DNA from 3 places in the Streptomyces sp. NPDC051684 genome. Region 3 is predicted to be linked to each of the others. Evidence: riboswitches for the same ligand, from Rfam matches in the RefSeq annotation. Region 3 holds a riboswitch; each other region holds the start of a gene.
What was found. A riboswitch is a leader RNA that binds a small molecule or an ion and turns the genes downstream of it on or off. The one in region 3 is predicted to bind S-adenosylmethionine.
Positions count from the first base shown of each region.

Region 1 (10,254 bases), on a different contig from region 3:
GGACATCGCCAAGGGTGGCGAGCTGTTCCGCACCAACTGCGCCCAGTGCCACAACTTCACCGGTGAGGGTGGCGCGCTGACACACGGCAAGTTCGCACCGAGCCTTGAGGGTGTGGCCCCGAAGCACATCTACGAGGCCATGCAGACCGGCCCGCAGAACATGCCGTCGTTCCCGGACACGACGATGACCAAGCAGAACAAGAAGGACATCATCGCGTACCTCGACGCGGTCAATGGTGACAAGACCGAGAGCCCCGGTGGACTCAAGCTGGGCGGGCTCGGCCCGGTCAGTGAGGGCCTGTTCGCCTGGATCTTCGGTCTTGGCGGTCTGATCGCCGTCGCCATCTGGGTTGCCGCTCGGACCGCAAAGGCCAAGAAGTCATGAGTAGCCAAGACATTCCAGAAGAGAACCTGCCCACTGAGCAGGAAGCCGAGGAGCACGGCTCGGTCGCGGTGAAGGACGAGCCCTTCACCGACCCGGGTCTGCCGCCCCACGAGCACCGGATCCAGGACATCGACGAGCGGGCCGCCAAGCGGTCCGAGCGCGTCGTTGCCTTCCTGTTCATGGTGTCCATGCTGGCGACCGTCGGGTTCATCGCCTCGTACGTCACCATCGACGTCGATACGAGCGTCTACATCTTCCCGCTGGGTCACATCAGCGCGCTGAACTTCGCGCTGGGTACGACCCTCGGTGTGGCGCTGTTCTGCATCGGCGCGGGCGCGGTCCACTGGGCCCGCACCCTGATGTCCGACGAAGAGGTCATCCAGGAGCGGCACCCGATCGAGGCGGAGCCCGAGGTCAAGGCGAAGGTCCTCCAGGACTTCGCCGACGGCGCCCGTGAGTCGCAGTTCGGCCGGCGCAAGCTGATCCGCAACACCCTGTTCGGCGCTCTCGCGCTGGTGCCCCTCTCCGGTGTGGTGCTGCTTCGTGACCTCGGGCCGCTGCCCGAGAAGAAGCTGCGCACCACGTCGTGGAAGAAGGGCCTGACCCTCGTCAACATGAACACGAACGAGCCGCTGCTGCCTTCGGACATCGCGGTCGGCTCGCTCACCTTCGCCAAGCCCGAGGGCCTGGAGGAGCACGACGAGGACTTCCAGACGAACATCGCCAAGGACGCCCTGATGCTCGTCCGGATTCAGCCGGAGAACATCAAGGACAAGCAGGAACTCGAGTGGTCCCACGAGGGCATCGTGGCGTACTCGAAGATCTGCACCCACGTGGGTTGCCCGATCTCCCTGTACGAGCAGCAGACGCACCACGCGCTGTGCCCGTGCCACCAGTCCACCTTCGACCTCTCCGACGGTGCCCGGGTGATCTTCGGTCCGGCCGGTCACGCGCTGCCGCAGCTGCGCATCGGCGTCAACGAAGAGGGTCACCTCGAGGCGCTGAGCGAATTCGCTGAGCCCGTCGGTCCTGCCTTCTGGGAGCGCGGATGAGTACTACGACGACGAACGACGCGCCTGCGCGCGAGAAGGCACCGGCCGGCGAGCGTGTAGCCGACTGGGCCGACGGACGTCTGGGGATCTACTCCCTGGCCAAGTCCAACATGCGCAAGATCTTTCCGGACCACTGGTCCTTCATGCTCGGCGAGATCTGCATGTACAGCTTCATCATCATCATCCTCACGGGTGTGTATCTGACGCTGTTCTTCCACCCGTCGATGAACGAGGTCACCTACGACGGCAGCTACGTCCCGCTCCAGGGGCAGCTGATGTCGGAGGCCTTCAACTCGACGATGCACATCTCCTTCGATGTGCGCGGTGGCCTGCTGATCCGTCAGATCCACCACTGGGCCGCGCTGATCTTCCTCGCGGGCATGTTCGTGCACATGATGCGCGTGTTCTTCACGGGTGCGTTCCGCAAGCCGCGTGAGGTCAACTGGCTGTTCGGCTTCCTGCTGTTCGTCCTGGGCATGTTCACCGGCTTCACCGGTTACTCGCTCCCGGACGACCTGCTCTCCGGTACCGGTGTCCGCTTCATGGAGGGCGCGATCCTGTCCGTGCCGATCGTCGGCACGTACATGTCGTTCTTCCTGTTCGGCGGAGAGTTCCCGGGCGGCGACTTCGTCGCGCGGTTCTACTCGATCCACATCCTGCTGTTGCCGGGCATCATGCTCGGCCTGATGGCGGCGCACCTGATCCTGGTCTTCTACCACAAGCACACGCAGTTCGCGGGTGCCGGAAAGACCAACAAGAACGTCGTGGGCATGCCGCTGCTCCCGGTCTACATGGCCAAGGCGGGCGGCTTCTTCTTCCTGGTCTTCGGTGTCATCGCGGTGGTCGCCGCGATCGCCACGATCAACCCGATCTGGGCCATCGGTCCGTACCGACCCGACCAGGTGTCCACGGGCGCCCAGCCGGACTGGTACATGGGCTTCTCCGAGGGCCTGATCCGTGTGATGCCGGGCTGGGAGATCGACTTCTGGGGTCACACGCTCGTCCTGGGCGTGGCCATCCCGCTGGTCGTGATCTTCCCGCTGGTCCTGGTCGCGATCGCGGTCTACCCGTTCATCGAGGCCTGGGTCACCGGCGACAAGCGCGAGCACCACATCCTGGACCGCCCGCGCAACGCTCCGACGCGTACGGCGTTCGGTGTCGCGTGGATCACCTGGTACTTGGTGCTGCTCATCGGTGGTGGAAACGACCTCTGGGCCACGCACTTCCACCTGTCGATCAATGCGATCACCTGGTTCGTCCGGATCGCGTTCTTCGTCGGACCGGTCATCGCCTTCATCGTCACCAAGCGGATCTGCCTCGGCCTCCAGCGCCGCGACAAGGACAAGGTGCTGCACGGACGCGAGTCCGGCATCATCAAGCGCCTGCCGCACGGTGAGTTCATCGAGGTGCACGAGCCGCTCGACCAGGAGGCCCTGCACACGCTCACGGCGCACGAGCAGTACGCGCCGGTCGAGATCGGCCCGACGGTCGACGAGAACGGTGTCGAGCGCAAGGTCACGCGGCTGCAGAAGCTGCGCGGCAAGCTCTCGCGCGGTTACTACGGGGAGAACAACCAGATCCCGAAGCCGACCGCCGAGGAGTACAAGGAGATCACCAGCGGCCACGGCCACCACTGATCTCTGATCCGTCGCTGTAAGCCACAGCGGGAGCCCTCGTCCATTGCCTGGACGGGGGCTCTTTGCGGTCCCTGGACCTGGATAGGGTGGGACCGCAGCACCTTTCGACCCACAGATGCACACAGGAGCGGCCATGAGCGCTTTGAACCCCGCTGGAGGCGACACCGCGGCGGGCCGTTCCTGGCCCGCCGTCCTGAACGGCCTGCTGGAAGGCCGCGACCAGAGCGCAGACGACACCGCGTGGGCGATGGACCGGATCATGCGTGGCGAGGCGACCGACGCGCAGATCGCCGGGTTCGCGGTGGCGCTGCGCGCCAAGGGCGAGACCGTGCAGGAGATCTCCGGCCTCGTACGCGGCATGTACGAGCACGCCAATGTGATCGATGTGCCCGGCGAGACCGTCGACATCGTCGGTACCGGCGGCGACGGCGCCAAGACGGTCAACATCTCCACGATGTCCGCGATCGTCGTCGCGGGCACCGGCGCCAAGGTCGTCAAGCACGGCAACCGCGCCGCGTCCTCCGCCTCCGGATCCTCCGACGTCCTGGAGAAGCTGGGCGTCAATCTCGACCTGTCGCCGAAGCGGGTGCCCGAGGTCGCCGAGGAAGCGGGCATCACGTTCTGCTTCGCCATCAAGTTCCACCCCGCCCTGCGCTACGCGGGCGCCGCCCGCGGCCAGCTCGGCATCCGCACCGTCTTCAACCTGCTTGGTCCGCTCACCAATCCGGCCAAGGTGAAGGCGCAGGCCGTCGGCGTCGCCGATGCCCGGATGGCGCCGATCGTGGCCGGGGTCTTCGCCGAGCGCGGCAACTCCTCCCTGGTGTTCCGCGGCGACGACGGTCTCGACGAGCTGACCACCACCGGGACCTCGCGCGTGTGGGTGGTGCGCGACGGCGCCGTGCGCGAGGAGTCCTTCGACCCGCGCGACGTCGGCATCAACGTGGTGCCCATCGAGGCGCTGCGCGGCGGCGACCCCTCGTACAACGCGGAGGTGGCCCGGCGCCTGCTCGACGGCGAGCGGGGGCCCGTGCGCGACGCGGTGCTGCTGAACTCGGCGGCGGCGCTGGTGGCCGTGCGGCCCGGCGAGGGCACGCTCGTCGAGCAGATCAGGGCCGGCATGGACCGGGCCGCCGAGTCGATCGACTCCGGGGCGGCGAAGACCGCGCTGGAGCGGTGGGTGGCGGCCAGCAACCGGTAGGCGCGTTCATGGTGTGACGCAGGGCGCAGTCCAGATTTTGGACTGCGCCCTTGCTGTTGGTGAGACCTGTGGCAGGATGCTTTCCAAGGTCATGAGTGACAGCGATCGAGGCCCCAGCCCGCTGTCCGGCAACCCTCCGTCCGTGGCGGGGTGCCCTGGGTGAAGACCAGGCCGTGCGCAGCAAGGCGCGTGGCAAGCGCGGACCCCTCGCAACCCTGGGGTCCTGGTCCTCAAGGGAGCAGTCTCGTGAGCAAGCGAATGCGGTAGGGCGTTTCGGCCCCGCCTCCGCGTACCCGTTCCATCTTTCTTTCCGTGCTGTCGAGCCCTGTCGCTCAGCGCTCCGGCATGGTCAATTCGCTTACCGCGCCAGGGAGTTCACCCATGTCTGTTTCCGTCGACGCCGCCGCCTGTACCTCGGCCCCCGCTGAGACCGCGGCCCCGCTCGCCGTCCTCGGCCGGGACGTCACCGTGCCGCTCGTCACCGGTGGCGAGGTCACGTACGCCGCTCTCGACTACGCCGCCAGCGCGCCGGCCCTCCAGCGGGTGTGGGACGACGTCGCCGCCTACGCGCCGTACTACGGCAGCGTGCACCGCGGCGCCGGGTACCTCTCGCAGTTGTCCACCGACCTGTTCGAGAACTCCCGGGTCGCCGTCGCCGAGTTCCTCGGCTGTCGCGAGGACGACCAGGTCGTCTTCACCCGCTCGACCACCGACTCGCTCAACCTGCTCGCCGCCGCGCTGCCCGCCGACTGCCAGGTGTTCGTCTACGAGACCGAGCACCACGCCTCGCTGCTGCCGTGGCGCGACGCGCGGGTCACGTACCTCAACGCGCCCCGCACGCCCGGCGAGGCCGTCGACACCCTGGAGCGCGCCCTCGCCGAGCGCGACCCGTACGGCCCCGCCCTCGTCTGTGTCACCGGTGCCTCCAACGTCACCGGTGAGCTCTGGCCGGTGCGCGAGCTCGCGGCGGCCGCTCACGCGCACGGTGCCCGCATCGTGCTCGACGCCGCGCAGCTCGCGCCCCATCACCCCGTCTCCGTGCAGGACCTGGACGTCGACTGGGTCGCCTTCTCCGGGCACAAGCTGTACGCCCCGTTCGGCTCGGGCGTGCTCGCGGGCCGCTCCGACTGGCTGACGGCCGCCGAGCCGTACCTCGCCGGTGGCGGCGCCTCCAAGAAGGTGGCGCGGCGCGTCGACGGCGGCGTCGACGTCGAGTGGCAGACCACCGCGGCCCGCCACGAGGCCGGTTCCCCGAACGTCATCGGTGTGTACTCCATCGCCTCCGCCTGCAAGGCGCTCACCGAGGCCGGGTTCGACAACCTCGTCGCCCGCGAGCAGTACCTGATCCGCAAGGTCCAGGACGGGCTCGCGGAGGTGCCCGAGGTGCAGGTGCTCTCCCTGTTCGGCGACGAGGCGCCGCGTGTGGGCGTGCTCTCGTTCGTCGTCGAGGGCTGGAACTCCTCGCACTTCGCCGCCGCGCTCTCCGCCGAGTACGGGATCGGGGTCCGCGACGGCCTGTTCTGCGCCCACCCGCTGGTGCGCACGCTGCTCGGCTCCGACCCGCAGCAGCAGGGCGAGTGCGGCGCCCCGGAGGCCGCGCCGGGCGAGAAGTCGCTCAACGCCATCCGCGTCAGCTTCGGCGCCGGGACGCCCGACGAGCACGTGGAGCGCTTCGTGTCCGCCGTGAAGGAGCTCGTGCGCGACGGTGCCCGCTGGAGCTACCGCACCGAGGACGGTCGCTGCGTGCCGGACACCACCAACGCCTGATCGCGCGGGGCGAGCCGGCTGCCCAGCAGGATCATGCGCAGGGCCCGTTCGGTGGCGTCGGTGAGGAACTCGCCGCCCCGGCCCAGCGCCTCCGCGAGCGTCACCGGGGCGGGCAGGATCGAGCTGTAGGCCGACCGCCGCCGCCATGACCAGTGGCACGAGCACGGAGGAGCGGGCCGGGCGGGACTGGAGGATCAGGTGGGCGGCCGTGCTCACCGCGATCACCACGGCGAGGAACAGCCAGGGCAGTACGTCCAGGGGGACCCCGCCCACCAGCCACTTCGCGGCGCCGGACTCGGCGAGCGCGACGCCCATCGCCATCGTCGCCGCCATGAACAGGAGCAGCGACCACGGGACCGTACCGAGCGCGTCCTTCAGCCGTACGGTGCCGAGCGCGGGGGAGGCCGCGACCACCGCGCCGATCAGTGCGACGACGGCGGGCGGCACTTGGTGCAGCGGTTCACTGCACCACAGGGCGACGACCGTGGCGAGGAGCAGGGCGCAGCGGGTCTCGGCCGGCCCCCAGGGGCCGGTGACCGGCTGCTCGCTGTGCTCCTGGAGCTCGTCGAGCGTGATCCGCACCGGGCCCTCGCGGTCCGCGCGCCGCGTCGTCGTCAACAGCACGGCCTCCGCCGCCAGGTGGGAGGAGGCGATGGCGAGCGGCAGGCCGAGCAGCAGCCACTCCGTGAAGCCGATCCGTTCGCCCGTCGCCTCCCACAACACGGACACGGTGATGAGGTGCGCGCCCGCGCCGATCAGCGTCGCGACGGCGGAGAGCAGGATGACCGTCGGGAAGAGCAGCGCCAGCATCACGACCAGCCGGCGCCGGTCGGCCAGCACCTTCGCGAGGGCCAGGAAGGCGGGCAGCGCGAGCGCCGCGCGGCCCGAGGTGGCCGGGACCGCGAAGGCGGTGACGACGAGCGCCGCGGTCGTCAGATGCGTCAACTGCCGTACGCCGCGCGCCCCGCTGACCAGGAACGCCGCCGCCCGCCCCGCGAGCCCGCTGCGGGCCACGGCGGCGGCGAGCACGAACGCGCAGATCAGCAGCCACACCGTCTCGTCGCCCAGCGTGCTGAACAGCGTCTCGCTGCTGATCACGCCCGTCGCGGTGAGCGCGAGGCCCGCGCCGAGCGCGATGTACGTGTCGTCGATCGACGTCCCGATCCACGCACAGGTCGCGAGTGCGAACACGGCGAGCGTGATCCGGGCGTCGCCGTTCAGCCCGGGGAAGTTGCCGGGAACCACGAGCAGCGCGCAGATGCTGAGGGCGACGCACAGGGGCGCGGCGGTACGGAGATTCAGGGTCACGCGGTTCAGCGTGGTGCGGCGCGGTGAGCCTCCAATGAGCGACACATGAAGGGAAGTTCACCCACATCAAGCCCCGCCTTTGGACGAGAGCCCGCGGGGTCCGGGGCAGAGCCCCGCGACCGCAACCCTCACTCCCGCAACCGGTACCCCATCCCCCGCACCGTCTCCACATGCCGAGCGCCAAGCTTCTTCCGCAGCGCCCGCACGTACACATCCACGATGTTCGACCCGGGATCGAAGTCGTACCCCCACACATGGGACAGGATCTGCTCACGGGACAGCACCTGGCCGGGATGACGCAGAAACAGTTCAAGGAGCACGAACTCACGGGCCGTCAGGTAAACCGTCCGCCCCTCCGCACGCGCCCGCCGCGTCCGCAGGTCAAGCGTGAGGTCGCCGCCGCCGAGCATCGTCACCTCGGGCGTGCCGGAGGCAGTCCGCAGTCGCAGCCGGACCCGCGCGAGGAGCTCCTCGAAGCGGAACGGCTTGGTCATCCAGTCGTCGGCGCCACCCTCCAGGCCCGCCACCGTGTCCCGTACCGAGTCGCGCGCGGTCAGCACGATCACGGGCGTCGTCACCCGGGCCTCGCGCAGCTGCCGCAGGACCGTGAAACCGTCCAGGCCCGGCAGCCCGATGTCCAGGACGATCAGGTCGAAGCCGCCGGTCAGGGCGTAGTCGTGGGCGCTGTCGCCGTCCCCGACGACCGTCGTCGTGAAGCCGCCCGCGCGCAGCCCCTTCTCCACGAACGAGGCGATGCGCTCCTCGTCCTCCACGATCAGGATGCGGTTCATCTCGGCTCCGTCCGGTCGAGTACGAGGGTGAAGGTGGCCCCACCGCCGTCGGTGCGGCTCAGTTCGGCGCGGCCGCCGTGGCTTTGGGCGATGGCCTGGACGATCGCGAGGCCGAGCCCGGCGCCCGTGCTCCGCGAGCCGCGTCGCGCGGTGCCCCGCCGGAACCGCTCGAAGATCACCGCGGCGTCCTGCTCGGTGACGCCGGGCCCGGCATCGGCGACGTACAGCTCGACGCGCTCGCGCTCCGCCCGGTCGCGCACGACCCGCGAGCCGATCCCTATGCGCTGCCCGGGGACGGTGTGCTGCACCGCGTTCTGGGCGAGCTGGACCATCGCCTGTGTGATCCGCTGCGGGTCCAACTCGGCCTCGGTGTCGGCGACCTCGGCCAGCTGCCAGTCCCGCTCGCCGAGCGCCCTGGCCTTGACGAAGACGTCGGCGGTCAGCTCGGCGAGCTGCACCGGCTCAGGCGTCACGAAGTCCGGGCGTTCCGCCTTCGCGAGGAGCAGCAGGTCCTCGACGATGCGGCTCATCCGGTCCAGCTCCTCCATCACGATCCGCACCGTCTCCTCGCGCTCGTGCGGATCGTCGCCCATCAGCTCCAGATGGCCGCTGACGATGGTGATGGGCGTCCGCAGCTCGTGCCCGGCGTCGTCGACGGCTCGCGCTGCGCGGCGAACGCCCGCTCCAGTCGGTCGAGCATTCCGTTGAACGTCTCGGCGAGCGCCGCGATGTCGTCGCGGCCCTGCACGGGGATGCGCCGGGTGAGGTCCTGCTCGGTGAGTTGCGCGGCGGTGGTGCGCACCAGGCGTACGGGACGCAGGATGCGGCCCGCGACCGCCCAGCCGATACCCGTGGTCATCAGCAGCGCGACCCCGGAGATCGCGAGCAGCATGTGGAAGACGCTCTCCGCCTTGGCCTGCTCGCGCTCCGGGTGGAACGCGACGACGAAGGCCGCCGCCGGCCGCCCCTCGCCCGCGCCGATCTCCACCTTCGACCAGCGGACGACGCCGTCGGTCCGGTGCAGGGCGCCGCTGGCCCCGGGGGAGCCGAAGACGGCGCGCAGGCCCGCCGGGTCGCGGGCGAGCGCGTGGTCGACGTCGGGGGACCGCGACTGCTCCTTCTTGGCGGGCGTGCGGTTCGCCCCGCGGTCGATCAGGCCGAGCAGCTCCTCGTCCGGGTCGGCGTACTGCCGCTCCAGGTGCAGCTTGAGCAGCGGGTCCGGGTCGGTGAACCGTTCGCCGCTGCGCGGGTCGACGCCCTTGCGCACGAAGTTGGCGAACTCCCCGGTCTCCTGGGCGAGCAGCCGGTCGACGCGGTGGTCCACATCGCGCAGCAGCACCGAGCGGGTGGTGGCGGCGACCGCGGTCAGCGCCGCCGTCATCACGACGAGCAGCCACAGCAGGATGCGGACGCGGGCGGAACCCAGCGGTGCGCGGGCTCAGCCGTCGTCGCCGGGCCCGTCGTCGTCGGAGGCGCCGCCGCGGTCGTCGTTCCCGTCGTCGGCGTCGTCGTCCGTGCCGGCTGTGCTGTCACCGGCTGAGGGCTTCTCGCTCACCGGTGACGGGGACACCGTCTCGTCACTGGGCGTCGGGCGCGGCGCCGGGGAGCCGCTCTCCAGCTCCACCTTCGGCGGCGACTTCGGTGGGTCCGGGCTGTCGGTCAGGGCGGAGCTGGTCGCCGCGATGCCGAGCGGGATCGCGACGACCGCGGCGAGGGCCGCCATGCGGTGGGAGAAGGCCATGGCAGCCACGTTCGGCGGCGTACCCGGTCGGCATGATGAGCCGCGGGTGAAGAAACCTTCATGGAGCCGCCGCGGTGGGCGTTACGCGTCCAGGCCGATCGCGAACGCCGCCTCCAGGTCGTGCTGCGAGTACGTACGGAACGCGACGTGCGTGTCCGTGCCCTCGACGCCCTGGATCTTGCTGATCTTCCCGGGGATGACGTCCGCCAGGTCGTCGTGGCGGGCGACCCGGACCATGGCGATCAGGTCGTAGGTACCGGTGACGGAGAAGACCTCGCTCACGTTGTCCAGGGCCGCGATCGACTCGGCGATCTCGGGGATCCGGTCCACGCTGGTCTTGATGAGCACGATCGCGGTGATCACGGCTGGCTGTCT
Region 1 is NZ_JBITCS010000042.1:46,061-56,314, forward strand. Features, by position in the region: gene ACIA8D_RS35405 (c-type cytochrome) at 1-385, shown strand, start outside; gene ACIA8D_RS35410 (Rieske 2Fe-2S domain-containing protein) at 382-1,437, shown strand; gene ACIA8D_RS35415 (cytochrome bc complex cytochrome b subunit) at 1,434-3,074, shown strand; gene trpD (anthranilate phosphoribosyltransferase) at 3,208-4,272, shown strand; SAM riboswitch class IV at 4,360-4,477, shown strand; gene ACIA8D_RS35425 (aminotransferase class V-fold PLP-dependent enzyme) at 4,654-6,039, shown strand; partial or broken gene ACIA8D_RS35430 (glycerate kinase) at 5,991-6,170, opposite strand; partial or broken gene ACIA8D_RS35435 (SLC13 family permease) at 6,154-7,347, opposite strand; gene ACIA8D_RS35440 (response regulator transcription factor) at 7,476-8,138, opposite strand; partial or broken gene ACIA8D_RS35445 (ATP-binding protein) at 8,135-9,519, opposite strand; gene ACIA8D_RS35450 (small secreted hydrophilic protein) at 9,577-9,879, opposite strand; gene ACIA8D_RS35455 (Lrp/AsnC family transcriptional regulator) at 9,961-10,242, opposite strand; gene ACIA8D_RS35460 (rhomboid family intramembrane serine protease) at 10,239-10,254, opposite strand, start outside.
Region 1: another riboswitch for S-adenosylmethionine. It lies ahead of ACIA8D_RS35425 (aminotransferase class V-fold PLP-dependent enzyme); the one in region 3 lies ahead of ACIA8D_RS36825 (GNAT family N-acetyltransferase).

Region 2 (10,254 bases), on a different contig from region 3:
ACCTCGGCCGGGTCGGGGTCGCGCAGCAGCGTCTCGTCGTGGGCGCCCTTGCGGCACGGGGAGATGAACGGGCCCTCGAAGTGGATGCCCGCGATCTCGCCGTGCTCGGCCAGCTCGGAGAGCAGCCCGGCGCGCTGCACGAGGAAGTCCATGCTGCCGGTGACGAAGGACGCGACGACGGTGGTCGTGCCGTGCTGCTGGTGCGTGCGCACGCCCGTGAGGATCTCCTCGAGCGTGCCGGAGGTGAAGGACGCGCCGCCGCCGCCGTGGTTGTGCATGTCGACGAAGCCGGGGACCACCCAGTGGCCGGTCAGGTCGACGGTCTCGGCGTCGTCGGGGGCGGCCCCGGCGATCCTCGTGCCGTCGACGATGACGCGTCCGTCGGTGACGGTCCCGGTGGGGAGCACCACCTTGGCGCCGGTGAGCACCTTTGCTGTGGCCATCAGGCGGTTACCTCCGTGTTGTCGTCGGCGAGCAGGTCCCAGGCGAGCAGTCCCGCGCCCAGGCATCCGGCGCTGTCCCCGAGGACGGCCGGGACGATCGTGGGGAGCGCCTGGAAGGTGACGCGCTCCGCGACGGCCGCGCGCAGGGGTGTGAACAAGGTTTCCCCGGCCTCGGCGAGGCCGCCACCGATGATGAGCGTGCGGGGGTCCAGCAGAGTGAGCGCGAGCACGAGCCCGTCGGCGAGCGCGTCCACTGCGTCCTGCCAGACCCGGGCCGCCTTCGGGTCGCCCGCGTCGACGGCCTTCGCGCAGTCCGCCGCGGTCGCCTTCTCCTCGCCGCTCGCCTCCTGCCAGGCCAGGGTGACCGCGGAGGCGGAGGCGTACCGCTCCAGGCAGCCGCGCTGGCCGCAGCCGCAGGAGACGCCGCCGGGGCGCACGACGACGTGGCCGATCTCGCCCGCGGAGCCGTGCGCGCCGGGCTCGATGCGCCCGTCGATGCCGATGGCGCCCGCGATCCCGGTGCCGAGCGGCATGAACAGGAACCGGTCGGCGTCCTTGCCAGCGCCGAGCCGCCCCTCGCCGAGCCCGCCGGTGCGCACGTCGTGGCCGAGCGCCACGGGGATGCCGCCGAGCCGCTCGCTGAGCAGGGACCGCATGGGGACGTCGCGCCAGCCGAGGTTGGCGGCGAAGAGGGCCATGCCGCCCTTCTCGTCGACGACGCCGGGCACCGCGACGCCGGCGGCGCGGGCGGGCTCGCCGAGGTGCCGCTCGCCGTACGCGCGCAGTTCGGCGGCGAAGTCGAGGATCGACTCCACGACCGCGTCGGCGCCGCGTTCGCGCTGGGTGGCACGGCGCGCCTGGTGCAGCAGATTGCCGTCGGCCCCGACCAGGGCGGCCTTCATACCGGTGCCGCCCACGTCCAGGGCGATGACATGTTTCACGGGGGACAGTCTCGCGCGTCCACCCGTGAGAGGTCTAGTCCAGTCGCCCCCTCGTTTCCGCTCCGGCGCCCATGTGGTGTAGACCTTCCAGGTGACCATGGGACAGGCCTGTGGCGTGAAGGACAAGGGTGGAGTGCGGCAGTGCGCAAGGGGAGGACGACTCTGACCGTGGCGGCCGCGCTCGGGGTGGTGGCCGCGTCGTCGCTGCTCACCGCCTGTGGGAGCGACTCCGACGACGCCGTCACGCTGAAGCTGGTCGCGGCCGACTACGGCGACTCCAAGGCCAACGGCTCCCAGGAGTACTGGGACGACGTCGTCGCCGGGTTCGAGAAGGACCACCCGAACATCAAGGTCGACGTCGACGTCTACACCTGGGACGTCGTCGACGAGAAGGTCAAGGACATGGTCGCCGCGGGCCACGCGCCCGACATGGCGCAGATCGGCGCGTACGCCGACTACGCCGCCGCGGGCAAGCTGTACTCCGTCGACAAGCTGCTCTCCGTGCCGGTGCAGGCCGACTTCGTCGGCCAGATGAGCCAGGCGGGCGAGATCAAGGGCGCGCAGTACGGCATGCCGTTCGCCGCCTCCACGCGCCGCCTCTTCTACAACAAGAAGCTCTTCACGCAGGCCGGCATCACGCCGCCCAAGACCTGGGCCGACCTCGTCTCCGACGCCAAGGCGCTCAAGGCGCAGGGCGTGCGCTACCCCTTCGCGCTGCCGCTCGGCACCGAGGAGGCGCAGGCCGAGACGCTGATCTGGATGCTCAGCAACGGCGGCGGCTACACCGACAACGTCGGCTCCTACGCCCTCGACGACAAGAAGAACGTCGAGGCCCTGACCTGGCTCAAGAACAACCTGGTCGGCAAGGGCCTCACCGGCCCGACCGCCCCCGGCGAGCTCAACCGCACGCCCGCCTTCCAGGCCTTCGCCAAGGGCCAGGTCGGCATGTTGTCCGGCCACCCCACGCTGATGAACATGGCGAAGGCGAAGGGCGTCGACTACGGCGACGTGGCGATCCCCGGGCCCGACGGCACGCCCAAGTCCACGATGGGCGTCACCGACTGGATGATGGCGTTCAAGCAGGGCGGCCACCCCAAGGAGTCCGGGGAGTTCCTCGACTACGCCTACAACAAGAAGAACGTCCTCGACTTCTCCCGCAAGTACACCGTCGCGCCGGTCACGGTCTCCGCGTCGGACGCGATGACGTCATCGGCCAAGGACAAGTCCCTGCGGCCGTTCATCGACGAGCTCGCGGGCGCCACGTACTACCCGGCCAACAAGACGTCCTGGCCCGAGGTCAGCGCCGAGATCAAGAAGCAGATCGGCTCCACCGTCACGCCGCAGGGCAGCGCGGCGGGCACGCTCGGCTCGATCCAGAACGACGCGGCGGCCGCGGAATCCGCGGAGTAGCGTGGCGGGCATGGATCCTCTCGGCGCCCGTGAGCGCGCGGTTCTCGTGTTCGAGGGCCGGGGCTGGGCCTCGCCGGGGGCCAAGGAGCGGGCGATCCGCGAGGACCTGGACCTGGCACCGGTCCGCTACTACCAACTCCTGAACGCCCTCCTGGACGACCCCCGCGCCCTGGAGTTCGCCCCGGTGACCGTCAATCGCTTGAGACGGGTCCGGGACGCGCGGCGCCGCGAGCGCTAGCCCCACCGGGGCGGAGCCCCGAGACGTCAACCCCGGCTATCGTCAACGGCATGGTCAGCCATGAGCACGCCCCACGGACGACCGCCGGACGCGAGGGCCTGGACGCCCTCCTGGCCCACCCCCGGCAGGGCATCGTCGGGCTGGACTTCGACGGCACCCTCGCCCCCATCGTCCCCGACCCCGACCAGGCCCGCGCCCACCCCACCGTGGTCCCCGCCCTCGCCGCCCTCGCCCCGAAGGTCGCCGCGGTCGCGGTGGTCACGGGCCGCCCGGCCGGCACCGCGGTCCGCCACGGCGGCTTCGCCGGCGTCCCGGGCCTGGAGCACCTCGTCGTCCTCGGGCACTACGGCGCCGAACGCTGGGACGCCGTCACCGGCACGGTCACCGCCCCCGCCCCGCACCCGGGCGTGGCTACCGTCCGGGCCGAACTCCCGGGCGTACTCGGCGAGTTGGGCCTGTGGCACGACACGTATGTCGAGGAGAAGGGGCGTGCCGTCGCGGTCCACACGCGCCGCGCCCGCGACCCGCAGGCCGCCTTCGACGCCCTCCGCGACCCCCTGTCGGAACTCGCCGCCCGGCACGGCCTGATCGTGGAACCGGGCCGCCTCGTCCTGGAGCTGCGCCCGCCCGGCGTCGACAAGGGCGTCGCGCTCGCCGAGTACGTACGGGAGGTGGGCGCCCGGTCCGTCCTCTACGCGGGCGACGACCTCGGCGACCTCCCGGCCTTCGCGGCGGTGGAGAAGCTCCGCTCCGACGGGGTGCCGGGCCTCCTGGTGGCGGCGGACACGGTCGTGCCCGAACTCGCCGACAGGGCGGACCTGTTGGTGGCGGGCCCCGCGGAGTTGGCCGCGTTCCTGTCAGCCCTGGCGCAGCGCCTCTAGCTGGTCCAGGAACCACGGCCCCGGCGGCAGCGCCGTCGCCGCCGCGGCGAGCCGCTTCGTGCGCTCCGCCCGCTCGTCGACCGGCATGGCGAGTCCCTCCGCGAGCGCCCGCGCCGTCCCGTTCACGTCGTAGGGGTTGACCGTCAGCGCGTCCTCGGCCAACTCCTCGTACGCCCCCGCCTCCCGCGAGAGCACCAGTACGCACCCGTCGTCGGAGACCACCGGCACCTCCTTGGCGACCAGGTTCATGCCGTCCCGGATCGGGTTCACCAGCGCGACGTCGGCGAGCCGGTAGGCGGCAAGCGAGCGCGCGAAGTCGTCCTTCACGTGGAGCACGACCGGTGTCCAACCCTCCGTACCGAAGCGGGAGTTGATGGCCTCCGCGACCCGTGCCACCTCGTCCGTGTAGTCGCGGTACACGGCCAGGTCCTGGCGCGAGGGGTAGGCGAACGCGACGTGCACCACCCGCTCGCGCCACTCGGGCCGCTCCTCCAGGAGCAGCTCGTAGGCGTGGAGCCCCCGCACGATGTTCTTCGACAGCTCGGTGCGGTCGACTCGGACGATCACCTTCCGTGAACCGTCCCCGCCGATCTGCGCCCGCAGCGCCGCCAGCCGCTCCTCCACGTCGTCCCGGTGCGCCCGCTCGCGCAGGAAGTCCGCGTCCGCGCCGAGCCCGTGCACCCCGATCCGGGTGCCGGACGTGCCGCCGACGAGATGCGTACAGCAGTCGGTGAAGGCGTCCGCCCAGCGCCGGGTCAGGAACGCACAGCGGTCGGCCCCGAGCATGCCCCTGAGGACCTGCTCGGCGATGTCGTCGGGCAGCATCCGGAAGTAGTCGACGGGCGCCCACGGCGTGTGCGAGAAGTGCCCGATCCGCAGGTCGTCGCGGAGCTCGCGGAGCATTCCCGGCACCAGCGTCAGGTGGTAGTCCTGCACGACGACCGTCGCGCCCGGCGCCGCCTCCTCGGCGAGCGCCTCGGCGAAGGCCCGGTTGTACGCCTCGTAGGACGCCCACTGGCGGCGGAACTCCGGGCCGAACGACGGCTCCAGAGGTGTCTGGTACAGCATGTGGTGCACGAACCACAGCACCGAGTTCGCGATCCCGTTGTACGCGTCCGTGTGGACCTCGGCGTCGATGTCCAGCATCCGCACCCCGGGTTCGGTGACGCCGCGGCGCACCGCCTCCCGGTCGCCCTCGCTCAGCGCCGAGCACACCCACAGCTTGTCCTCGACGACGCTCAGCGCCGACACCAGACCGCCCCCGCCGCGCTTCGCCCCGATCTCTCCCGCGTCGTCGACGACGTAGGAGACCGGGCCGCGGTTGGACGCGACGAGAACCTCAGCAGCACCATGCGTCGTGGAACTCATACGGGCACGCTAGCCCGGCCCGGAAACGTTCAAACGTAAGGCCGGGCCCCGTCGGGGGCCCGGCCGTATACGAAGGTCGCGCTCGGGTCAGTCCTTGCGGCCGCGGACCGCGGCGAGGATCAGCGCGCCGAGCCCGCACAGCGCGACGGCGAGCCCGCCGTACAGCGGCAGGTTCGAGTCGGTGCCGGTCTCGGCCATCTCGCCGGAGCTCGGCGGGTTCGGCGGAGTGGGCCGTGCCTGCGGGCTGTGGCTGCTCGCCGACGGGGCCGGTGTCGGCTCGGTCGTCTGCTCACCCGGCTGCTTCGTCGGGGTCGGCGTCGGCTCGGGGCTGGTCGGCGAGGGCGCCGGTGCCTCCCGCTCGATAACGGGCGCGATGCCGCAGCGCTCGTCGGTGGAGCCCTCCTCGCAGTTGGTGCGCGGGGTGTCGGCGGTGACGCTGTTCGTGAGCTTGCCGTCGCCGCTCACCGGGTCGTTGACCTTCACCGAGTACGTGACGGTAGCGGTCTGTCCGGCCGGGATGTCACCGGTGAAGTTGATCTTCGGCCTCGTGTAGTCGACGTCGCCGATGCTTGCCTTCGCGTCGCCGTTGTACGTCGCGTCGTCGAGGTTCTCGGTGAGGTCGTCGGTGAACTTGGCGTTGGGGTACGGCAGCCGGCTGACGTTCTTCGCCTTCACCGTGTACGTGACCGTGTCGCCGGGCTCCACCTTCGCCGGGCTCGCCGTCTTGGAGATCTCCAGGTCGGGCACCGGTACGGACAGGGCGAGCGCCGAGGGGACGTACGTGTCGCCCTTGGTGGAGAAGTCGAGCGTGGTGGAGGTCGAGCCGACCGGGATCGGCTCGGCCCCGGCGGCCCGCGTGGAGCGGCTGCCCGTGACGTCGAACTCCTTCGCGTCGATGCTCAGGTTGTTGACCATCTTCGGGTCGAGGGCGCCGTCGTCCTCGGAGATGAAGAAGTTGTTGGTGTTGCCGGTGTGCGCCTCGGGGATGTTCTGGCCGCCGACGGCGAACTTGTCGCCCGGGGTGTTCCAGTCGCCCTCGTACGCGGTGACGCTCGCGTGCGGGGTGCCCGAGGTCCGGTAGAAGCCGTCCACGGTGACCCGGGTGGCCGGGGAGGTGGAGCGCTGCAGGACGTGGCCGCCGTAGATGTAGACGTTGCGGCGGTCCGGGGCGTAGGTCTCGTTCGGGGAGTCGTACTTGTAGACCACGGTCATCGACCAGCCCGCCACACAGCCCTTGCCGGTGGGCGCCCAGATGTCGCCGACCGAGACCGGGACCGGGGTGCCCGTGCCGGTGACCCCGCTGAAGAGGCTCGTCACGTCGGCCTCGCCCGTGTAGTAGTGCGGGCCTCTGGTGGAGGCGGGGTCCTTGACCAGGTTCTCGGGGGAGACCTTGGTCGGGGCCGCGCCGTTCACGCCGACCGCGGGGGCCGCGTCCAGCGGGTCGCCGGGCGAGGGGTCCACATCGGCGCCGGAGATGTCGCAGCGCTTCATCTGGGCCCCGCTCGGCCCCTTGTACGTGCCGTCGTTGCCGCCGTAGAAGAGGCGGGCGTAGGCGACCTCGGCGCCGGGCGGGACGGTGACCCGGCCGGTGCTGGAGCCGTAGCCGTCCGTCGTCCCTGCGGTGTTGATCCGCTGCATGTTGAACGTGTTGTTGTTGTCCTTGCCCTCGCCGTTCGCGGCGACGGCGCAGCGCGCGGCCATGGTGGCGTCGTCCGTCGGGCAGCCCATGACCGTGTTGCCGATGGTCTTGAAGTCGCCGTAGATCGATTCGTCGTAGCGCTTGGCGAAGGGGGAGACCACATCCGCGGAGGCGGGGCTCGGTGCCAGTCCCGCCATGCAGGCGGCGAGGGCGGCGGTGACGGCACAGGCCGCCTTGCCCTGGAGATGTTTAAGCAACATAAAGGGCAATTTAGGCAAAACATACGATTTGTCCGTGCTTATGCCACGCGACGCTCCGCGTACTCACCGATTTCGATCATCGGCGGGCGTTCCTCCGTGTCGACCGGGTGGGTGCGCGGCTCGAAGCCCTCGTCGCCGCGCTCGAACTGCGTGAGCACCGGCCTGACCAGGTGCCCGCGCGCGAGGCGCAGCTGGGCCGTGCGGTAGATCGCCGCCGCCATCCGGCCGAGCGCCTGCCCGTCCTGGTGCCGGTGCTTGCGTACGCCGACGTCGACCTGGGCGAGCGCGTCGAGGCCCACGGTGTGCAGCGCGTCCACGAGCAGGCCGAGCTCCACGCCGTACCCGACCGGGAACGGAAGCCGTTCGAGCAGCGAGCGCCGCGCCGCGTACTCGCCGCCCAACGGCTGGACGAACCCGGCCAGTTGGGGCCAGTGCAGATTGAGGATCGGCCGCGCCATCAGCTCGGTCACCCGGCCGCCCTGCCCGGCGGCCCCGGCCAGCGGACGGTCGTACATCGCCTTCACGAACTGCACGCCCGGCTCGGTGAGCAGCGGCCCGACGATTCCCGAGACGAAGTCCGCGGAGAACTCCTGCAGATCGGCGTCGACGAAGCACACGATGTCACCGGAAGTGACGAACAGGGAGCGCCACAGCACCTCGCCCTTGCCGGCCCTGACCGGCACCCGCGGCAGGATCGTGTCCCGGTGCTCGACGCGCGCGCCGGCCGCCGCGGCGACCTCGGAGGTGCGGTCGGTGGAGCCGGAGTCGATCACGACGAGCTCGTCGACGAGCGGCACCGCGTCCGTCATCAGCGTCCGCCGGATCTCGGAGACGATCTCGCCGACCGTCTCCTCCTCGTTCAGCGCGGGCAGTACGACGCTCACCGTCTGTCCCGACGCGTGCTTGGCGGCGATCAACCGGTGCAGCGGATGGTCCGCCACGGACCAGGAGCGCCTGTTCAGCCAGCGCTCGACCTCTTCCAGCACGGTCTGGGTTCCTTCCCTAAGGATCACCATGTGATCCATCTCGCGGTTCGGACGACTATCTCAAGGGTCCGGGCCTTCGGTTACAGTCTTGAACAACGCCGGTGACCATCGCATGTCGGGGGTCGCCCGTCGTACACAACTGAATCCACACAATCGAATACCGCTCATCCAGAGGGGCAGAGGGATACGGCCCGTTGAAGCCCCGGCAACCCTCCAGCCGGTCTCGTCCGCACATCGCAGTGCGCCCGCGAGGCTCCCGGCTAGTGAAGGTGCCAAATCCGTCTCGTGGCGAGATGCGTCGCGAGGAAGATGAGGAGAAAGGGCCTCGCCTCTCATGGCTGCACAGACCGTCGCAACCGAAACCGTCGCTTCCGCCCCCGCCGTCGACGCTGTCGACCTGGGACCGGCCTCCGGCCTCTCCTGCCGTGAGTGCGGCGCCGTCGTCCCGCTCGGCCCCGTCTTCGCCTGCGCCGAGTGTTTCGGACCCCTCGAAGTCGCGTACGACCTGCCCGTCGGTGACCCCGAGGCGCTGCGCAAGCAGATCGAGGCGGGACCCGCCAACATCTGGCGCTACGCCCCGCTGCTGCCCGTCCCGGCCGACGTCGCCGAGAAGCCGAACCTGAACCCGGGCTGGACCAAGCTCGTCAAGGCCGACAACCTCGGCCGTGAACTGGGCGTCGCCGAGGGCAAGTTGTTCGTCAAGGACGACTCCGGCAACCCGACGCACTCCTTCAAGGACCGCGTCGTCGCGCAGGCCATCGAGGCCGCCCGCGCCTTCGGCTTCACCACCCTCTCCTGCTCCTCCACCGGCAACCTGGCCGGCGCCGTCGGCGCCGCCGCCGCCCGCGCCGGCTTCCGCTCGTGCGTGTTCATCCCGCACGACCTGGAGCAGGGCAAGGTCGTCATGGCCGGTGTCTACGGCGGTGACCTCGTCGCCATCGAGGGCAACTACGACGACGTGAACCGCTTCTGCTCCGAGCTCATCGGCGACCCGCTGGGCGAGGGCTGGGGCTTCGTCAACGTCAACCTGCGCCCGTACTACGGCGAGGGCTCCAAGACGCTCGCGTACGAGATCTGCGAGCAGCTCGGCTGGCAGCTCCCGGACCAGCTGGTCATCCCGATCGCGTCCGGCTCGCAGTTCACGAAGATCGACAAGGGCCTGAAGGAGCTGATCAAGCTCGGCCTCGTCGAGGACAAGCCCTACAAGCTCTTCGGCGCCCAGGCCGAGGGCTGCTCCCCGGTCTCCGTCGCCTACAAGGGCGGCCACGACGTGGTCCGCCCGCAGAAGCCGACCACCATCGCCAAGTCCCTCGCGATCGGCAACCCGGCCGACGGCCCGTACGTCCTCGACATCGCGCGGCGCACCGGCGGCGCCGTGGAGGACGTGAACGACGAGCAGGTCGTCGACGCGATCAAGCTGCTCGCGCGCACGGAGGGCATCTTCGCGGAGACGGCCGGCGGTGTGACCCTGGGCGTCACGAAGAAGCTCATCGAGGCGGGCCAGATCGACCCGTCGCTGACCACCGTCGTCCTGAACACCGGTGACGGGCTCAAGACGCTGGACGCGGTCGCCGACTCCTCTCAGGCCACCGCCACCATCCGGCCGAACCTGGACGCGTTCCGCGAGGCCGGCCTCGCCGCCGACCTCTGAGTCCGACTCCGAGCCCGACCGACACTTGTAGCAACAGGAGTTACCGCCATGAGCGTCAACGTTCGTATCCCCACCATCCTGCGCACCTACACCGGCGGCGCCTCCGAGGTCGCCGCCGAGGGGGCCACCCTCGCCGACGTCATCGCCGACCTGGAGAAGAACCACACCGGCATCGCCGCCCGCGTCCTCGACGACCAGGGCAAGCTGCGCCGCTTCGTGAACGTCTACGTCAACGACGACGACGTCCGCTTCGAGCAGGGTCTGGAGACGGCCACGCCGGACGGCGCCGGCGTCTCGATCATTCCCGCCGTCGCGGGCGGCTGATCTTTTGTAGGTCTACACAGAGTTACCCGAATTGCCCCCTCCGCGAGAGAAGCGGAGGGGGCAATTCTGCATGGTTGAGCGCGGTACAGTTGGGGAAGCTGCTGCGTTTCCCC
Region 2 is NZ_JBITCS010000016.1:122,506-132,759, forward strand. Features, by position in the region: gene nagA (N-acetylglucosamine-6-phosphate deacetylase) at 1-443, opposite strand, end outside; gene ACIA8D_RS20745 (ROK family protein) at 443-1,384, opposite strand; gene ACIA8D_RS20750 (ABC transporter substrate-binding protein) at 1,526-2,794, shown strand; gene ACIA8D_RS20755 (DUF3263 domain-containing protein) at 2,805-3,032, shown strand; gene otsB (trehalose-phosphatase) at 3,083-3,913, shown strand; gene ACIA8D_RS20765 (trehalose-6-phosphate synthase) at 3,890-5,281, opposite strand; gene ACIA8D_RS20770 (isopeptide-forming domain-containing fimbrial protein) at 5,369-7,180, opposite strand; gene ACIA8D_RS20775 (glucosyl-3-phosphoglycerate synthase) at 7,219-8,166, opposite strand; SAM riboswitch class I at 8,328-8,482, shown strand; gene thrC (threonine synthase) at 8,501-9,817, shown strand; gene ACIA8D_RS20785 (MoaD/ThiS family protein) at 9,866-10,141, shown strand.
Region 2: another riboswitch for S-adenosylmethionine. It lies ahead of thrC (threonine synthase); the one in region 3 lies ahead of ACIA8D_RS36825 (GNAT family N-acetyltransferase).

Region 3 (10,254 bases):
CGGCGGCAGCGCGTCCTTGGCGAGCGAGAGCAGCGCGAGGTCCCCGTCCTTCAGGCCGGGCACCTTGAGCACGGCGGTGAACCCGATGACGAGGACCATCACCAGGACGATCTGGTACGCGGGGGTGATCACGGCGTTGCGGCGCAGCGCCTTGGCGCTGCGGGCGGCGAGGATGCCGGGCATCATGTGCGGCCACGTACAGATGCCGAGGGCGAACAGCAGGCTGGTGGAGATGTACCACCACACGCTGTACCCGTGGTCCGGCAGAGTCAGGAAGTGCGGGTGGGCGGCGGACAGCGCGTGGAACATGTCACCGAGCCCGCCGTAGTAGTGGATCGGCAGGTACAGGCCGAGCCCCACGACGAGGACCAGCATCAGCGTGTCCTTGATGATCGCGTTCCAGGCGGTGCCGCGCAGGCCGGAGACGGTGACGTACACGGCGATGACGGCGACACCGATCCACACGGCCGCGCCCTGCGGGATCCGGCCGTACGAGCACTCGTACACGATGATGCCGAGCCCCTTGAGCTGGAGCACCAGGTACGGCACGAGGGACACCACGCCGACGAAGGCGGTCAGCACGCCGAACGCCTTCGAGCGGTACTTGTGGGCGTACAGGTCCGGGGCGGTGAGCAGTTTGTGGCGGCGGGCGTACGCCCAGATCGGCGGGGCCAGCCAGTAGAAGACGACGTAGCAGATCGACGAGAACATGTAGATCATCGGCCCGCCCATCGAGTAGGCGCCGCCACTGCCACCGAGGAAGGTGTACGTGGTGAAGTTCTCGCCGGCGGCGAGGAGGAAGACGAGCAGGCTGCCGAGCCCGCGCCCGCCGACGGACCACTGTTCGAGGTCCATGGTGCGGCCGCGCCGGGCGAGCAGCCCGAGGACGAGCACGAGGACGAATGCGCTGCCGAGGATGGCGAGGGCGACGTTCATCGGGCGGCTCCTTCGGCGGTGGTGCCGCCAGAGAACTCGCCGCGTTCGCCGACCGGTTCATCGGGTTCGCGATTCGCGGGATCGAGGAAGTAGACGACGGCCATCACGACGGTGGTGAGCACCACCCACAGGGCGGCCCAGAACACCACCATCGGCAGGCCCAGTACGTAGGGCCGCTCGGTGTTGACGACGATCAACGACCCGGCGACCGGGACGGCGCTGAGCGAATAGAGGATCCAGCGGCGTGACACGAGACGTGCTCCCTCCGGGCGTGCGGCCATGTGCGCGGGGAATGCTTGCCCGGTGAACGGATCTTGGCAATGGCCGATTCTCACGGTGCAGGAACGGCGTCGCGCCCCGGCCGGAAGGCGCCGCGTCGTGGCATGGCGAACGGGCGGTGGTGGAGGACTGCAGCGGTGGCCCCCGCCGGAAATCATCCGGAACGTCGGCGGGGGCCACCCTGGAGGCGCGCGGCTCCCCTTCGCACGCGCCTCGCGAACTCCGCCGGGCATGCCGTGGCCCAGGAGCGTGCGGAAAGACCCGCCCCGGGGACCGCGACAAACGGCGGAGGGCCGGAGCCGCGCTGTCGGCGTTGCGGCTCTGACCGGCTCGGTCATTGGTCACATGGCCCGGGGGCTTGGGGCCGCTCGGCGCGCTGGGGCGCCTCGCATCAAAAATGGTACGGCATATGCAACTTTTCCCTCAAGTGGATACCTGCCGCGCGATCATGACGCACCGTCACGAGAGGCGGGCTCCCGTCCGGTGCGCCACCCATGAACAACGGTGGCCCGGCGCGCACTCGCCGCGCGCCGGGCCTCCGCTCCTCTTCCGCCTCACCCGGAGGCCTGGTTCACGGTTGTTCCGCTGTTACTTGACGGCCGCCGCCCGGACGATCTCCTGCGACACGGATCCGCCCTTGTCGTCCTTCGCGCTCGCCCGCAGCGACAGCGAGGCGGCGTCCTTCGGCACGTTCAGGGTGCCCTTCCAGTGGGCGCCGGATCCGGAGAGGGACACGGACTTCCAGGTCTTGCCGTCGTCGTAGGACACCTTCAGGGCGCCGCCGCCGATGGCGCCGGTGCCGGCCGCGTCCTTGACGTACTCGGCGGACAGGCCGATCGGCAGCCGCTTGCCCGCCTGGATCTTCCCGGCGAGGTCGGTGCCGATGTCGTAGTTGAGGTTGATCAGCGGCAGGAACGTGTACGCGTCCTCCGGCGTGCTGCCCGAGCGGAACGTCCACTCGCTGTGCGAGGTGGTGCCGATGCCCCACACCGTCGGGTCGAGCGCCGTGTCGGTGACGACCTTGAACGGCAGCACGGAACCGTCGCTGACACCGAACTGGGCGGTACTGCCCGTGCGTCGGCCCGCGCTCTCGCCGTCCACGAACGCCTCGGTGGTCTGCGTCATGCCCGACTCGGAGCTGTACGGGTCGCCGAAGCCGGTGTGGTCCGGGCCGGAGTCGCCCCAGCCGGGGATGTTGAAGCGGAGTTGGTCGCCGCGCCGCTCCTGGCCCCAGCCGAGACCGCTGCCGCCGTAGGGATGCCAGACCGGCTTGAACCAGTTCAACTGGGTGCGCTTGCCCGGTCGGTAGGCCACCAGACCGCTGCGCTCCTCCAGGGGGCCGAGGTTGACGGACTCGTGCCACTTCTGGCCCGGTTCGACGGAGACGTAGTCGGTGCGGTGCCCCGGGAAGTGGTACCGCTCCTGGAAGCCGCCCGCGACCGGGAAGGACGGGTCGACGGAGTGGCGGAACTCGCTGCCCTCGGCCTTCTTCGCACCGTAGAAGGTGGTGTCGACGGTGGCGAGGTCCTTTGCGTCCGGCGCGAACAGCAGCCCCTTGTCCGGGATCGCGCCCTTGTAGCCCTTCGACAGGTCGTAGGAGTACGTGGGGTCGGCGACGCCCGTCATCCTGATGCGCTCACCGCGCTTCTGCTTGGCGAGCAGCCGGGCGAAGTCGGCGTTGGTGACGCTCGCGATCTGCAGCGGTCGCTCGCTGTTGTCGTCGTTGTAGAACAGGGTGTTCAGGCGGCCGGGGGCGTCGTCCGTGAGGAACAGCGCCTCGGCGCCCGCCTCCTGGGCGGCCTGGGCGATCTGCGCCGGGGTCCGGGTGCCGTCGATGTGCACGAGGACGCCCTTGCCGGCCGCGTCCTTGCCCGCGTAGTCGCCGGGGGCGCCCGCACCCGCGTTCACCAGGGCGAGCCTGTTCTGTCCCTTGAGGAGGGTGGAGCCGGGCTGCTCCCACACCTCGTCGACCCCGTCGACGGTGATGTGCGGCTGGGCCTCGCGCCAGGTGGTGCGGTAGGCGTAACTGCCCTCGCTCACCGGCCGGGTGGGCAGGGCGTACAGCGTGTCGTACTTGATGGGCAGCAGGGCCATGCCGAACACGTCGGCGCCGCCCGCCCTGCGGTCGTACTGCACGAGCGTCTGGTGCGGGTCGGTGTCCTTCGCGACGCGTGTGGCGACCTCGCGCAGCGCGGTGCCGTCGAGCGTGATCTCGCGGTCCCTGTCGACCTTCACCTCGGGGTCGGCCAGATAGGCCGTACCGAGGGAGTCCTTGCCGTGGGCGCCGCGCACATCGAGGAACGAGTCCACGTAGTACGTCCCGGGCTTCAGGCGGAGCTCGACCGTGCCGGACGTGTCGACCGTGGCCGGCTGCGGCATGGTGTCCTTGGCGAGCTGCTGGTACATGAGGTCGGCCGCGGCCGGCTTGCCGTCCCGGTCCTTCACATGGACGGTGAGCGTGTACCGCTCCTCCTCCTTGACCAGGCCGAAGGCGGTGTGCGCGACGGCCGCACCGCCCGAACTCGCCACGATCTGACCGCTGTTGGTGCCCACAGCGGCCCTGGCGCCGTCGCCGGTGACGGTGGTGGAGGCGGTGCCGTGCGCGGGGACGGTCACCTTGGAGTCGGCGAGCGTCGCGACGCCGTCCGGCACCCCCTGCGCCGCGAGGTCCAACTCAACAGCCCTGTCACCGGAGTTGGAGTAGGTGACGGTCCTGGTGACCGGCTTGTTGGCGTCGTACGGCCAGCGGTAGGAGCCGAGGTCGGCGCTGCCCGTCGCGGTGACCTTCGCGGCGATCGCGTCGGGCACGGAGACCCGGCCGGAGCCGAGGGCGTACCCGGAGTCGTCGAGCCGCTTCGACGACGACATCAGCGCGTTCTTGAGCTGCACGGCCGTCCAGTCGGGGTGGGCCTGCGCGAGCAGGGCGGCGACGCCGGCGACGTGCGGTGTCGCCATCGACGTACCGCTCATGGTGGTGTAGCTGCCGGATCCCTCGACCAGCGAGGAGCGGGCCGCGAGGATGTCCACGCCGGGGGCGGAGAGGTCGGGCTTGAGTGCGTCGTCGCCGAGGCGCGGACCCTGGCTGGAGAACGAGGCCCGCTCGTCGCCCGCGTCGACCGCGCCGACGGTGAGCGCCGAGTCGGCGGCGCCGGGCGAGCCGATGGTGCCGGGGCCGTAGGCGTTGCCTGCGGCGACGACGAAGAGCGCGCCGGTCTCCGCGCTGAGGGTGTTGACGGCCTGGGCCATCGGATCGGTGCCGTCGCTGCCCGTGTCGGAGCCGAGGCTCATGGAGACGACCTTGGCCTTGATGTCCTTGGCCGCCCACTCCATGCCGGCGATGATCTCGGACTCGGTGCCGTAGCCCTCGTCGGAGAGGACCTTGCCGACGGCGAGCGTGGCGTCGGGCGCGACCCCCTTCTCCTTGCCGTCGGACGCGGCGCCGGAGCCGCCGACGGTGGAACTGACGTGGGTGCCGTGGCCGTTGCGGTCAGCAACCTCCTGCCCGGCGATGAAGGACTTCGACTCGCTCACGCGGGAGGCGAGGTCGGGGTGGGTGGTGTCATAGCCGGTGTCGAGGACGGCGACCTTCACGCCCTTGCCGGTGAGTCCGGCCTCCCAGGCCTTCGGGGTGCCGATCTGGGCGTTGGAGTCCGCCATGTCGCCTTCGACACGGCCGTCGAGCCAGACCTTGCCGATGCCGTCGGTGTAACCGCCCTTGCTGGTCAGGTCGTTCCAGAAGGCGCGCCCCTTGCCGGCGTCGAGCGCGGCGCCGCCGATGCTGCCGAGCTTGCGGGTGCGGTCGGCGCCCTTGGGGGTGGCGGCTGCGCTGCGCGCGCTCTTCCCCCCGTAGGTGACGATGAGCGGGGTGGCGTCGGCCTTGGTGTCGGTGAGGCCCTGCTCGATGAGGCCGCTCACGTCGAACAGCCGGGCGTCGAGCTTGCCCGAGGCGAGGTAGGGGGCGGCCTCGTCCGGCACAACGCGTATCGCGCGGTCGGTGACCTGGGTGCGGACCAGCCCTGTGGCGCCCTTGGGCCGCTCGACGTCGACGATGCGCTGCCCGCCGCCGATGTCGGTGACGGTCACCTTGTCCCCGGTCACGAGTGTCACGGTGTGGGTGGCGCGCGCGGTCTTCGTGGACTGCGGTCTCGCCTTGTCCGCGGCGGCGTGCGCCCCGCCGCCGGGCAGCAGCGCGAACGCGAGACCGGCCGACAGCAGGGCCGCGCCGCGTCGCGCGGTGCGTCTGGTCATCGTTGCCTCTTCTCCTGGAACCATCGGGTGCGGACGTGCGGACGTGCGGACGTGCGGAGGTGCGGAGGTGCGGAGGCGCGGACGCGCTTGGGCGCTGGGTGCGCTCCGGGAGCTGGGAAGAGTGTCAACTACCGTGCAGGGTGTGGCGCTTGTCTTGCGGTGGCGGATTGGCGCCACGGCGCCTATCCGCCAACCGGGCCGACGGTAAGACCCACGCGCCGGCGCGGCCGTCGCCAGGATCGGGTGGGGGACGCCCCCCCCGGCCCGGCCTCCCGGTACCGTCCCCCTGTGACCTCACTCGACCCCGCCACGCTCGCCGCGTTCGAGCGTGCCCGCTATGTCAGCCTCACCACGTACCGCAAGGACGGCACGGCCAGAGCCACCGCGGTCTGGCACGCCATGGACGGTGACCGGCTCTATGTGCGCAGCGCCGCCGACGCCTGGAAGGTCAAGCGGCTGCGTCGCGACTCCCGGGCCGAGGTCGCCGTCTGCGATGTGCGCGGGCGCGTCGCCCCGAACGCCGTACGGGCCACGGGGACCGGGCGCGTACTGGACGAGGCGGGGACGAAGAAGGCGGGGGCGTTGCTGCGCCGCAAGTACGTGATGGCGCGCATCGGCGACTGGTACTCCGCGATCTCGGGACGCCACCGCAGGCATCCCGTCATCGGGCTCGAGGTCACCTTCTAGGTCCGTCGAGCGCGAGGCCGTCATCCGTCAGGAGGATCGGCCCACCAGGTGGCTCCTCCCCCGGTCGCAGGCGAGTCGGGAGCCCGGGTTGACCTGCGGCGACGATCCGCGCGCGACGATGGAGAAGGACGGCGGTCCGTCGTCCTCCCCCACGCGAGAAGAGGCCAGACATGCACATCGAGGTCCGCCACAGCCCGTCCTTCGCCGTCGCCCGCGTCCTGCTGGCCGCCGGCGAGAGCGTCCGGGCCGAGTCCGGCGCGATGATGGCCATGTCCGGCGGAATCGACGTCGAGGCGAAGACCGAGGGCGGGCTGTTCAAGGGCCTCAAGCGGAGCGTACTGGGCGGCGAGTCGCTGTTCGTCACCCGGCTGACCGCCGGCCCCGAGGGCGGCTGGGTCGACCTCGCCGCGAACCTGCCCGGCGACGTCACCGACATCGAGGTGGACGGCGGCCTCAACCTGGCCCGCGGCGCCTGGCTGTGCTCGTCCGACGGGGTCGAACTCGACACCAAGTGGGGCGGCTTCAAGAACCTGGCCGGCGGCGAGGGCGGCTTCCTCGTCCGCGCCGAGGGCCGGGGCACCGTGCTCGCCTCCTGCTACGGGGCGCTGGACGTGCTCGACCTCCGCGCGGGCGAGAAGATCGTCCTCGACTCCGGCCACATGGTCGCGTTCGACGACGGCGTCTCGTACACGACCCGGAAGGTCAGCCGCGGCCTGATGCAGACCCTGACGTCCGGCGAGGGCCTGGTCTTCGAGATGACCGGCCCCGGCCGGGTGTGGACCCAGAGCCGCAACCCGAGCGCCCTGATCACCTGGCTGACCGCAAAGCTCCCCTTCACCCGAAGCTGACCCCTCCGCCCCGCCGCCCGCTCGTCGCCCAGGGCGGCGGCCCCGTATTGCCGTTGACGGCGGCGCCCCGGGACGGTCATGCTCACCTGGTTCATCCAGAGGACTTGAGGGACCTGGCCCTGCGACGGTCCGGCAACCTGCTACAGCAAGGTGCCAACGCCAGGAACGATGACGAGTGGCATGCCATGCGTCCTTGGTTCGACGTCCCCACGCTCGACGGCTCCCTGGTCAGCCTCGAAGCGCTCTCTCTTGACCACGCCGCGGATCTGGCGCGATCCGCGGAGGAGAACCGCAGCAGTTTCGACTTCACGCTCGTGCCTCGCGCCGAGGAGGTTCCCGGATACCTGGAGGCCCAATTCGGCCGGATGGCCAAGGGACTTGTTCCCTTCGCGCAGATCCGCCGGAGCGATGGCCGCGCCGTCGGCTGCACGGCGTACTGGGATCCGCGTCGCTGGCCCGAGAGCGGTTCTCTGCGAGCCGTGGAGATCGGCTTCACCTGGCTTGGCGCCTCCGCTCAGGGGTGCGGCATCAACACCGAGGCCAAGATGCTGCTCATGCGGTATGCCTTCGAATGCCTCGATGTGGCCCGGGTCGACCTCAAGACCGATGCCCGCAACAAACAGTCCCGCAAGGCGATCGAGAACCTCGGCGCCACCTACGAAGGTGTGCTGCGCAACTGGTCCATGTCCTGGGCCTCGGGCGAGAACGGTCGACTCAGGGATTCCGCCATGTACTCCGTCATCAAAGCCGAGTGGAGCCAGGTGCACGCCCACCTGCTCCACCAGGTGGCCCTCCGCCGCAGCGCCCGACGGCGCTCATGCCCGACGTTCCATGGTCGTGGCGTGCGCCAGGACGAGGCGAATACCGTGGCTCCACAAACGTAGGCCAGGCCTCAGCCCTTCAGTACCTCCCTCAGCCGCTCCGCGAACTCCTTGGGCTGGTCCGTGAATCCGCCGTGGTCGCCGGGGAATTCGACCGGCGGGGTTCCGATGCGTTCGGAGAGGGCCCGGGAGGTGCGGGCCGTGATCAGGCCTGCCGACGTGGCGCCGATGCCGATCACGACGCGGGTCGGGCCGGCCGTCAGGGCCGCGAGGTCGGGGATGTACAGGCTGGTGTGCAGCAGTTCGTGGGCGAAGAAGCGGGCGCTGTTGGCGAGGTCCTGCTCGGAGGGCTCACCGGGCGGCGGGCCGGGGGCGTCCTCGGCTGCGCCGGGCCCGGTGTCGAAGCCCGCGTTGCCCATGAACCTGCCCCACGCCGCCGCCACCCCTTCGCGGTGGAACGTCGCGACGATGTCCTCGGCCGCGGCGCGCTGCTCCGCGGCGTCGGGGAGCAGTTCGAGGAGCGGGGGCTCGTGCGCGACGAGCGTGCGCACCCGTCCGGGATGGCGCGCGATCAGTGCGAGCCCCGTGACCGCGCCGCCGCTGCTGCCGAGCACGTCGGCGGAGTCCGCTTCGAGGGCGTCGAGCAGCGCGGAGACGTCGTCCGCCCGCAGCTCGGGAGTGGAGTCCTGCTCGGGGTCGTCGAGGACGCTGCCCGAGATGCCCCGCGGGTCGTGGGTGACGACCGTATGGTCGCCCGCGAGCGCTTCGGCCAGCGGCGCGAAGGCCGCCGCGTCCATCGGCGATCCCATGAGCAGCAGCAACGGTCCTGAGCCTCGGACCTCGTAGCGCAGCCGTGCACCGGGGACATCGAGGGTACGGGTGGTGGTCACGGGTCGTCCTTCCCCTGGGCGGTCGTCCGCGGTCGCGGTGACGTAGGTGGGGACCCCGGCCGGGAGGAAAACTCATCGCCCCAGGAGGGCGTCAGACCAGGAGGACCAGCTTTCCGCGGACCGTGCCGGACTCGCCGACCCGGTGCGCCTCCGCGACCTCGGCCAAGGGGAACGTCCGGCCGACAGGGAGCGTGAACCGGCCCGACGCGACCAGGTAGGCCACCTGATCGAGCGCGTAAAGAGCACGACCCGCATCCCCACGGCTGAAGCGCACCCCGTGCTCCTGCGCCCCGGCGAAGTCCGCGACGGTGAGGACCTGGTCCGCACCGCCGGCGAGGTCGATCAGCTCGGGCAGGATCCCGCTGCCGGCGACGTCCAACGCACGGTCGATACCGTGCGGCGCGACGGTACGTACCCGGTCAGGCATGCCGTCCCCGTAGTCGACGGGTACCGCGCCGAGTTCGCGGAGCCGGTCGTGCGTGGCCGGGCTGCCGGTGCCGATCACCTGCGCACCGCGTGCGACGGCGAGTTGGACGGCGGCGCTCCCGATGCTGCCGGAGGCCCCACTGACGAGGAGTGTGCCGCCGTCGTGAACACCGAGCTGGTCGAGGGCCCTGGCCGCCGTCTCGACCGCGGAGGGCAGCGCCGCCGCCTCGGCGAAGTCGAGCGACGCGGGCACGGCCGCCCATGCGGACAGCACGGCCCGCTCCGCCTGCGCGGCGCCGTCCCCACCGAGGCCGAACACCCGGTCGCCGACGGCGACACCCTCGACCCCGTCCCCGATCTCGTCGACGACCCCGGCCGCCTCGTACCCCATCGTCTGGGGCAGCTCCTGGCCCATCACCCCCTGCCGCTTCTTCCAGTCACTGGCGTTCACACCGGCGGCGCGCACCGCGATCCGGATCTCTCCGGCTCCCGCATGCGGATCGGGGAGCTCGACGATTTCCAGGACCTCGGGGCCACCGAACCGGCTGAACTGTGCCGCCTTCATGGGGTGTTCCGATCTCGAACGCCGCGCGCGAGCCAGGGGGTGAGCGCGCTCGGCAGGATCAGCTCTTTGTACGTGTCGTCGCCGGGCAGCGGAACGATCAGCCACAGGGCGGGCGGGAACATCCTTCGCTTCACGTAGGCCAGTCCGCCGTAGACGGACCGCAGGAACGACGGGACGGCGTCCCTGGGGACGTCCTCGAAGTCGACGTTCTCGACGGTGATCCGCGCGTCGTCGTCCGGGAAGATCCGGACGGACACGGCGGGCGTCCCGCCGAGTTCAATGTGTGCCTCGTGCGGCAGCGCGCCGTCCGGGTCGAGCACCACGAAGGCCCCGGCCGAAGTGCGGCGCGACGTCTGGTCGGCGCCGATGTCGTCGCTGACCGACACCTCGACGTCGTACTCCCGGGCCACTTCACGCACCGCCACCACAGCTGCCTCGGTACTCGCCAGATGTGGATGTCTCATGCACCGATCATGCCTCACGGGTCGAGGTCCCTAGGGCTTGTCGTTTGGATCAGGCCGGATCAGGGAGCGGGGCCTGGTGCGTGCGATCGC
Region 3 is NZ_JBITCS010000047.1:45,764-56,017, forward strand. Features, by position in the region: gene ACIA8D_RS36800 (sodium:solute symporter) at 1-936, opposite strand, end outside; gene ACIA8D_RS36805 (DUF3311 domain-containing protein) at 933-1,187, opposite strand; gene ACIA8D_RS36810 (S8 family serine peptidase) at 1,804-5,463, opposite strand; gene ACIA8D_RS36815 (PPOX class F420-dependent oxidoreductase) at 5,752-6,150, shown strand; gene ACIA8D_RS36820 (TIGR00266 family protein) at 6,321-6,998, shown strand; SAM riboswitch class I at 7,087-7,173, shown strand; gene ACIA8D_RS36825 (GNAT family N-acetyltransferase) at 7,184-7,882, shown strand; gene ACIA8D_RS36830 (alpha/beta fold hydrolase) at 7,891-8,709, opposite strand; gene ACIA8D_RS36835 (NADP-dependent oxidoreductase) at 8,801-9,700, opposite strand; gene ACIA8D_RS36840 (hypothetical protein) at 9,697-10,164, opposite strand.